DNA from 2 places in the Nonomuraea marmarensis genome. Region 1 is predicted to be linked to the other one. Evidence: riboswitches for the same ligand, from Rfam matches in the RefSeq annotation. Region 1 holds a riboswitch; the other holds the start of a gene.

Region 1 (4,206 bases):
GCCGGCTCCGACTGCAGGCGGCGGTGCAGCTGGTTGGCGCGGCGCTTGACCTTGAGGCCGCCGGGCAGGACGCCTTCCTTGGAGATGCCGCGGCGCACGCATTCGGACATGACCTGCCAGAGGTGCAGGATCCCCGCGCGGATCTCCGCCTCGGTGCGGCCGAACGCCTTCTCGTTCTCCAGCATGAGGGCGGAGATCGACAGGCCCGTGTTCGAGCAGTGCTTGAGCAGCTCCTCCCCGGTGGTGAAGGGGTAGGGGAGGACGGTGTCGTCCGGCTTGATGCGGTCGGCGCCGGTGGCGTTCTCGTCCACGACGAAGCCGCCGCCGACCGAGAAGTAGACCTTCTGCCTGAGCTCCGAGCCGTCGGCGGAGTACGCGGTGAAGCGCATGCCGTTCGGGTGCTCGGGGAGGGAGATCTTGCGTTCGAAGACGAGGTCCTGGCCCACGACGAAGGGGATCTCGTGCGTACCGTACAGTTTGATCTTGCCTGAGGTACGCATCTCGGCTACGCGGCCTTCGACGGAGTCCACGTCGACCAGCTCGGGCTTCTCGCCGGACAGGCCGAGCAGGACCGCCTTGTCGCTGCCGTGGCCCTTGCCGGTCAGGCCGAGCGAGCCGTACAGGATCGCCTCGACGCGGGCCACGCGCGGCAGGAGGCCGTCCTCGTGCAGCCCGCGGGCGAACTTGTGCGCGGCCGCCATCGGGCCTCCCGTGTGGGAGCTCGACGGGCCGATGCCTATCTTGAAGAGATCGAAGACGCTGATCGCCATTGATGTGCGCCCTTCATGAAAGGCCGGGGCCCGGATGGGGCCCCGGCGGATGGGTCAGGACTCGCCTGAGGTGAGCGCCGTGTACTCCTCGGCGGTGAGCAGGTCCTCGGCCGCGCCTTCCGTACGCACCCTGAACATCCAGCCCTCGCCGTACGGGTCGCTGTTGGCCAGGCCAGGGTCGTCCACGACGGCCTGGTTCACCTCGACGACCTCGCCGCCGACCGGCGTGTAGATGTCGCTCACCGACTTGGTCGACTCCACCTCGCCGATGGAGTCGCCCGCTTCGACAGTCGAACCGACCTCGGGGAGCTGCACGTAGACGACGTCACCAAGGGAGTCGGCGGCGAAGGCCGTGATGCCCACGGTCACGGTCAGGCCGTCGTCGAGTCCGGCCACCCACTCGTGCTCCTTGGTGTAGCTCAGGTCGTCAGGGATCTTGCTCACTTGTTCCTCCTGTAAAAGGGCAGCTCTACCAGGTCCATAGGTTCATGGCTGCCCCGGATGTCCACAGCCAGGCCTGCATCGGCGCCGGTGTCCACGTAGGCCATCGCGATGGGCCTGCCCAGAGTCTGGGAGGGCGCACCGCTGGTGACCTCGCCGACGACGGCGCCGTCTTTGGTGACCGGGTAACCGTGGCGCGGCACCCGGCGGGTCCGCGCGACCAGGCCGACGAGCCGGCGCCGGGGCGGGTCGTCTTTGACCGCCTCGAGCGCCGACCTGCCGACGAAGTCGCCCGGCTTGTCGAATTTCACCACCCTGCCCAGTCCCGCGTCGAACGGGGTCAGCTCGACGCTGAGCTCGTTGCCGTACAGCGGCATGCCCGCCTCCAGCCTGAGCGTGTCGCGGCTGGACAGGCCGGCGGGCTTGAGTCCGTGCGGCTCGCCCGCCGCCATGAGCGCGTGCCACAGCGGCACCGCGTCCTGGTTGGCGACGAACAGCTCGAACCCGTCCTCCCCGGTGTAGCCGGTACGTGCGATGAGCGCCTGCCGGCCGTCGACCAGCCCCGGCAGGCCCGCGTAGTACTTGAGCCCGTCGAGGTCGGCGTCGGTGAGCGTGGCGAGGATCTCCTGGGAGCGAGGCCCCTGTACGGCGATCAGCGCGTACTGGTCCGACCGATCCTCGACCACCACGTCATACGCTTTAGCACGATTTTTCAGCTCATCCGCGACTTTTTCGTAGTTTGAGGCGTTTGCCACGACCATGAACTCCTCGTCCCCGAGCCGGTAGACGATGAGGTCGTCGAGCACCCCGCCGCGCTCGTTCACGATCATGGTGTACCTGGCCCGCCCGGGCGTGAGTGCCGACAGGTGGCCGACCAGCGCGTAGTCGAGCGCCTGTCCGGCCTGCGGCCCGGTCAGGAAGATCTCACCCATGTGCGAGAGGTCGAACAACCCGGCCGCCTCGCGAACGGCCTTGTGCTCCGCGGACTCGCTCCCGTACCGGAGGGGCATGAGCCACCCCGCGAAGTCGGTGAGCGTGGCGCCGAGGCTCTCGTGAACGTCTCGTAGCGGTGTAGGTCGGGACATTTGTCGCACCTCAGGACAGGATTGGATGCCAGCATCCTCCCCCTCTGTCATCGATGCCTGAGAGCTTCGCCCGAGTTTTGCCGGACTTTCACCTTCGGCGAGGCCCCGCAGGCCTGCTTTCCAGAGGTCACCTCGGCCGCGCGGTCCTTTGCCTTGAGAGGTTTGCGGGGAGGGCTTGCTCCTTCAGGGACCCTGACCGGCTGTCAGGGTGCTCTCCCGCACGGTTTCGCCGGTGATGTCCGTCAAGCCTAGTGCCGTGATGGGGGTGTTGTCGCGTTCTGATCTCTTGTGAACCGCCTCGGGGACGGTGACGTCCAAGGGGTATGAATCGGCGAACAGCGGCTCTCGGTCTGGTCGCCGCCCTGACCCTCGCGTCCTGCGGAGCCCAGGAGGCCGCCGCGCCGCCTCGGTACCAGGCCAGCCTGACGGTGCTCGAAGGTGGCGGGCATGGCCCCCAGCTGTGCTCGATGGTCGCCCAGTCGCTCCCGCCGCAGTGTGGCGGCCCCGACGTCGTGGGTTGGGACTGGAGCAAGGTGGCGCATGAGTCGGTGAGGGGCGTGAAGTGGGGGTCGTACCGGGTGGTCGGCACCTGGGACGGCGCCCGGCTGACCCTGACGGAGCCGCCGGGCGAGCCCGCCCGGGCGGATCCGGAGGCCGAGGACAGGTTCGCGAGCCCGTGTCCCGAGCCCGAGGGCGGCTGGCGGCCGATCGATCCCGCGAAGACGACGGAGCGGACCATGAAGGAGGCGATGGAGCGGGCCAGGACGGCCGAGGAGTTCGCCGGCACGTGGATCGACCGGCTCGGGCCGCAGCCCGACCCGGCCAAGGAGGAGGAACTCGATGCGCGGCGTTACGTGCTCAACCTGAGGTTCACCGGCGACCTGTCGGGCCGGGAGGCGTGGATCCGGGAGGTGTGGGGCGGTGCGCTGTGCCTGACCGGCGCCCAGCGCACCGAGACCGAGCTGCACCGGATCCAGCGGGCGATCGAGGCCGAGCTGGCCGGCGGCATGGTCTCGACGTCGCCCGACGAGATCGCGAACCGGGTGAACGCGGTGGTCTGGCTGGCCACCGACGACCTGCGCCGCAGGCTGGACGAGAAGTACGGCGGGGGGGCCATCGCGCTCGACGGCATGCTCAAGCCGGTCGGCTGAGGGTACGCCTGGTCGAGTCGGCCGGTTGAGTGCCCGCTGGTCGAGCCGGTCCGGTGACCGGCGCCGCTGGCCGAGCCGTGCGTGCCGTTCGTCCTCAGCAGGCCGCCACGAGGGCCTCGAAGAGGGCACAGTCCTCGGCCGCCTCCGGGTGCCACTGCACCGCCATCGTGAAGGCACCCGAGTCCGGCTCCACCGCCTCGATCGTGCCGTCGTCGGCGGTGGCGGTGGCCGTGAGGCCCGGGGCGAGGCGGTCGATGGCCTGGTGGTGGTAGTGCGGGACCGTCACCGGGTCCGTGCCCAGGGCCTTGGCCAGGCGGGTGCCGGGCTTGGCGATGATCGGGAGGGGACCGAAGCGGCCGGGCTCGGGGGAGTGCCCCGCGTGCCCGACCACGTCGGGGAGGTGCTGGTGGAGGGTGCCGCCGAGGGCGACGTTCAGGACCTGGAGGCCGCGGCAGATGCCGAGGAACGGCAGGCCCGCGTCGAGGGCCTCGGTCAATAGGGCAAACTCTGCCTCATCCCGAAATTTCCGGATATAGCCGGTGCGGTCGTGCGGCGGCTCGCCGTACCTCGCCGGGTCGATGTCGCCGCCCCCGGCCAGGATGAGGCCGTCCAGGCGGCTGACGACCTGCGCGGGATCGCCGGCCGGGGGCAGCACGACGGGCTGGCCGCCGGCGCGTACGACCTGTTCCACGTACATGTACGGGAGCAGCGCGACGCGCAGCTCCCACACCGTGAACTTCGCGGGCTCGACGTAGGACG
Region 2 (4,206 bases), on a different contig from region 1:
CGGCGGTGAGCCCGTCGGAGCCCATCATCCTGATGTACGCCCACGAGATCGGCAGGATCCCCGCGGACCCGTAGGGCGCCGCCGAGACGGGCCCGACCGGCGTGCCGTTGTGCAGCGGGTGCCCGGGCAGATAGGCCGCCAGGTGGCCGCGCACCGCCACCGGGCCGACGCCGGGGCCGCCGCCCCCGTGCGGGATGCAGAACGTCTTGTGCAGGTTGAGGTGGGACACGTCGGCCCCGAACTCGCCCGGCTTGGCCAGCCCGACCAGCGCGTTCAGGTTGGCCCCGTCCACGTAGACCTGGCCGCCCGCGTCGTGCACCTTGGCGCACACCTCGATGATCGTCTCCTCGTAGACGCCGTGCGTCGACGGGTACGTCACCATGATCGCGGCCAGCGCGTCACGGTGCTTGTCGATCTTGGCGTCGAGGTCGGCCAGGTCCACGTTGCCGTCGGAGTCGCAGGCCACGACCACGACCCGCATGCCGGCCATGACGGCGCTGGCCGCGTTCGTGCCGTGGGCGGAGGACGGGATGAGGCAGACGTCGCGCCCGCTCTCGCCGTTGGCGCGGTGGTAGGCGCGGATGGCCAGCAGCCCGGCGAACTCGCCCTGCGAGCCCGCGTTCGGCTGGATCGAGACGGCGTCGTAACCGGTCACCTCGGCCAGCCAGCCCTCCAGCGTGCCGATCAGCTCCAGGTAGCCCTCGGCCTGGTCGGCGGGCGCGTACGGGTGGATCGCGGCGAACTCGGGCCAGCTGATCGGCTCCATCTCGGTGGTCGCGTTGAGCTTCATCGTGCAGGAGCCGAGCGGGATCATCGAACGGTCGAGCGCGATGTCCTTGTCCTGCAGCTTGCGCAGGTAACGCAGCATCGCGGTCTCGGAATGGTGGCTGTGGAAGACCGGGTGCGTCAGGTACGCCGACTCGCGCAGCAGCGCGGCGGGCAGCGCGTCGGCGTCCAGGCCCACGTCTGTGCCGTCGCCTGTGCCGTCGACGCCGAACGCGGCCCACACCTTGGTCACCTCGGCGGCCCCGGTCTTCTCGTCGCACGAGATCGACACGTGGTCATTGTCGACCTGCCACAGGTTGACGCCCTGCTCGACGGCGGCGGCGACCACGGAGGCGGCCCGGCCGGGCACGCGTACGAGCACGGTGTCGAAGAACTCGCGGTGCACGACCTCGAGCCCCGCCTCGCGCAGCCCGCCCGCGAGGGCCACGGCGTGCCGGTGCACCCGGTGGGCGATCCCGCGCAGCCCCTCGGGGCCGTGGTAGACGGCGTACATGCCGGCGATGACGGCGAGCAGGACCTGGGCGGTGCAGATGTTGCTGGTGGCCTTCTCGCGGCGGATGTGCTGCTCGCGGGTCTGCAAGGCCAGCCGGTAGGCGGGGTCGCCGTCGGCGTCCACCGACACGCCCACCAGGCGTCCGGGGAGCTGCCGCTGCAACCCCTCGCGTACGGACATGTACGCGGCGTGCGGCCCGCCGAACCCGAACGGCACCCCGAACCGCTGCGAGGACCCGATCGCGATGTCGGCCCCCAGCTCGCCAGGAGCGGCCACGAGGGTCAGGGCCAGCAGGTCGGCGGCGGCCACGACGAGCGCGCCCGCCTCGTGCGCGGCGGCGGCCACGGCACGGAAGTCGCGCAGCCGCCCGGAAGCGCCCGGGTACTGGACGAGCACGCCGAAGCACTCGGGCAGCCCGCCCCCCAGGGAGTCCTCCACCAGCGTGATCCCGAGCGGCTCGGCCCGGGTGGCGAGCACGGCCTTGGTCTGCGGCAGGGTGTCGGCGTCGACCACGAACACACTGCTCTTGGACTTGCCCGCGCGCCGGGCCAGCGTCATCGCCTCGGCGGCGGCCGTCGCCTCGTCGAGCAGGGACGCGCCCGCGACGGGCAGGCCCGTCAGGTCGGAGACGACCGTCTGGAAGTTCAGCAGCGCCTCGAGGCGGCCCTGCGAGATCTCCGGCTGGTACGGGGTGTAGGCGGTGTACCAGCCCGGGTTCTCCAGCAGGCTGCGGCGGATGACGGCGGGCGTGACGGTGTCGTGGTAGCCCAGCCCGATCATCGAGGTGAGCACCCGGTTGCGCCCGGCGAGGGCGCGCAGCTCGGCGATGGCCTCGGCCTCGCCTGCGGCGGCGGGCAGCTTGAGCCGGTCCTTGGCCCTGATGGCCTCGGGAACGGCCACGGCCACCAGGTCCGCCACGGACTCGAAGCCCACGGCCTCCAGCATGCGCTGCTGCTCGGACGCCGATGGCCCGATATGCCTGGAGGAGAACGGCGGAACGGACAGATCGGTCATGGAGATGCCTCCCGAGGCTATGGAGACCGGCGCCAGGGCGCGGACGAGTGCCGGATCTCCCCCTCTGTCAGCGCGAGCTCATCGCGACCTGAGAGCTTCACCCCGGGACAGGGGCTTGCACCGTCGGTGAGGCACACCTGGCGGGCGCGCCTGCTTTCCAGAGTTGCCTCGCCCGAGCGGTACAGGATGCCTGAGAGATTCCGGGGAGGGTTGCTCCTTCGGCGCTCCGGGACCTGGGGTCCGGAGACTCTCCCGCACGGGGTCGTCAGCCTTGCTGTCCTAGATTACTAGACTATGCGGCGCGCTCGTCGCCGCCGGGCTAGCTCGTCAGCGGGGTGGTCGGCCGGGACGGTGTCCTCGACCGCCGCTCTTTCCCCCGGCAGCTCCGCGAGTGAGCCCTCGACCTCGCGCCAGACCCGGCCGAGCGCGATGCCGAACACGCCCTGGCCGCCCTGGAGCAGGTCGATCACCTCGTCGGCCGAGGTGCACTCGTAGACGCTGACGCCGTCGCTCATGAGCGTGATCTGCGCGAGGTCGGCCACCCCGCGGTCACGCAGATGCTGCACGGCGGTGCGGATCTGCTGCAGCGACACCCCGGTGTCGAGGAGCCGCTTGACGACTTTGAGCACCAGGATGTCGCGGAAGCTGTAGAGCCGCTGGGAGCCCGAGCCCTGCGCGGCTCTTATCGTGGGCTCCACGAGGCCGGTGCGCGCCCAGTAGTCGAGCTGCCTGTAGGTGATGCCGGCCGCCGCACAGGCCGTCGGCCCGCGGTATCCGATGTCGCCCGGCAGCGCCGCCGGCTGCTCGTCGAAGAGCAGACCCTGCTCCCCGGCACGCTGCCGCGCGCTCTCACGCCGCACCGGATCTTCCTGGCCGGCCGTCTTTCCCTCGCCGCTGCTGACCGCCACGCGGACCTCCGGCTTTCTCTCATCCCGCGGCCTGATCTGGGGGTTCGTAAAGGGCGACCACGGGTTTCACTTGCACCGTAGGACCGTGACCATGCCCAGTCAACGATCCGGCTCGGCGCGTCGTGAAGCGTAAATGCACCGAAATACCTACCCCGCCCTGCCGAAGTCTTCGGGAGTGATCGTGTCAAGGAACTCCCTGAACTTCTCCACCTCGTCCTCCTGGTCGTCCGGGATGATCACCCCGGCCTCCTGGACGACCTCCTCGCTGGCGAAGATGCGCGCCCCGGTGCGCAGGGCGAGCGCGATCGAGTCGGAGGGCCGCGCGCTCACCTCCACCCCATTGGAGAAGACCAGGTCGGCGAAGAAGATGCCATCGCGCAGGGCGACGATGTTGACCGCCCGCAGGCCGACGCCCAGGGCGCTCAGCACGTCTCGGAAGAGGTCGTGGGTGAGCGGTCGCGGCGGCGGCTCCTCAGCCTGGGCCAGCGCGATGGCCGTCGCCTCGGTCATGCCAATCCATATCGGCAGGAACCGCTCCCCGTGTGCCTCCTTGAGCAAGACGATCGGCTGATTTGTGGGCATTTCTACACGAACGCCCACGACCTCCATCTGCAACACGGGCTGCTCCGTATTCCTGACCGGTCACCCGGCACAGCTATTTGGTCGTCGCTTCTGCTGACTGGCTTCTGCATTTCAACGTAACACCCAGCGGGCCTGGAATGTGCCCTCCCCTCCCAGCTCGCTACGGTCTCAGCGCCCCAGGACGGACCGGACGCCCGTACGCACAAGGGATGCGTGCAGGTCGAGCAGGAGGGTGGAAATCTCCCTGGCGACCTCGTCGGCCTCGCCGATGGCGCCGGGGGCGCGCCGTTTGAGTATGGGGGCGACGGTCTGCTCGACCAGGCCGCACTCGCGTTCGGCCGCCGCCTTGACCGCGCGCAGATGGCGGGCGTGCAGGCCGAAGCGGGCCAGGGCGCCGACGCTGCGCGCCACGTTGAGCGCCTC

The links. A riboswitch is a leader RNA that binds a small molecule or an ion and turns the genes downstream of it on or off. The one in region 1 is predicted to bind glycine.
Region 2: linked by a shared signal. The riboswitch ahead of gcvP (aminomethyl-transferring glycine dehydrogenase) and the one ahead of gcvT (glycine cleavage system aminomethyltransferase GcvT) in region 1 are both predicted to bind glycine.

What each region holds. Positions count from the first base shown of each region.
Region 1 is NZ_JBICRM010000003.1:384,304-388,509, forward strand. It holds gene ACFLIM_RS07275 (L-serine ammonia-lyase) at 1-770, opposite strand, end outside; gene gcvH (glycine cleavage system protein GcvH) at 825-1,214, opposite strand; gene gcvT (glycine cleavage system aminomethyltransferase GcvT) at 1,211-2,296, opposite strand; glycine riboswitch at 2,331-2,427, opposite strand; glycine riboswitch at 2,428-2,525, opposite strand; gene ACFLIM_RS07290 (hypothetical protein) at 2,620-3,447, shown strand; gene ACFLIM_RS07295 (gamma-glutamyl-gamma-aminobutyrate hydrolase family protein) at 3,542-4,206, opposite strand, start outside.
Region 2 is NZ_JBICRM010000020.1:54,366-58,571, reverse strand. It holds gene gcvP (aminomethyl-transferring glycine dehydrogenase) at 1-2,293, opposite strand, end outside; glycine riboswitch at 2,348-2,460, opposite strand; glycine riboswitch at 2,461-2,558, opposite strand; gene ACFLIM_RS29320 (MerR family transcriptional regulator) at 2,581-3,201, opposite strand; gene ACFLIM_RS29315 (bifunctional nuclease family protein) at 3,349-3,819, opposite strand; gene ftsR (transcriptional regulator FtsR) at 3,952-4,206, opposite strand, start outside.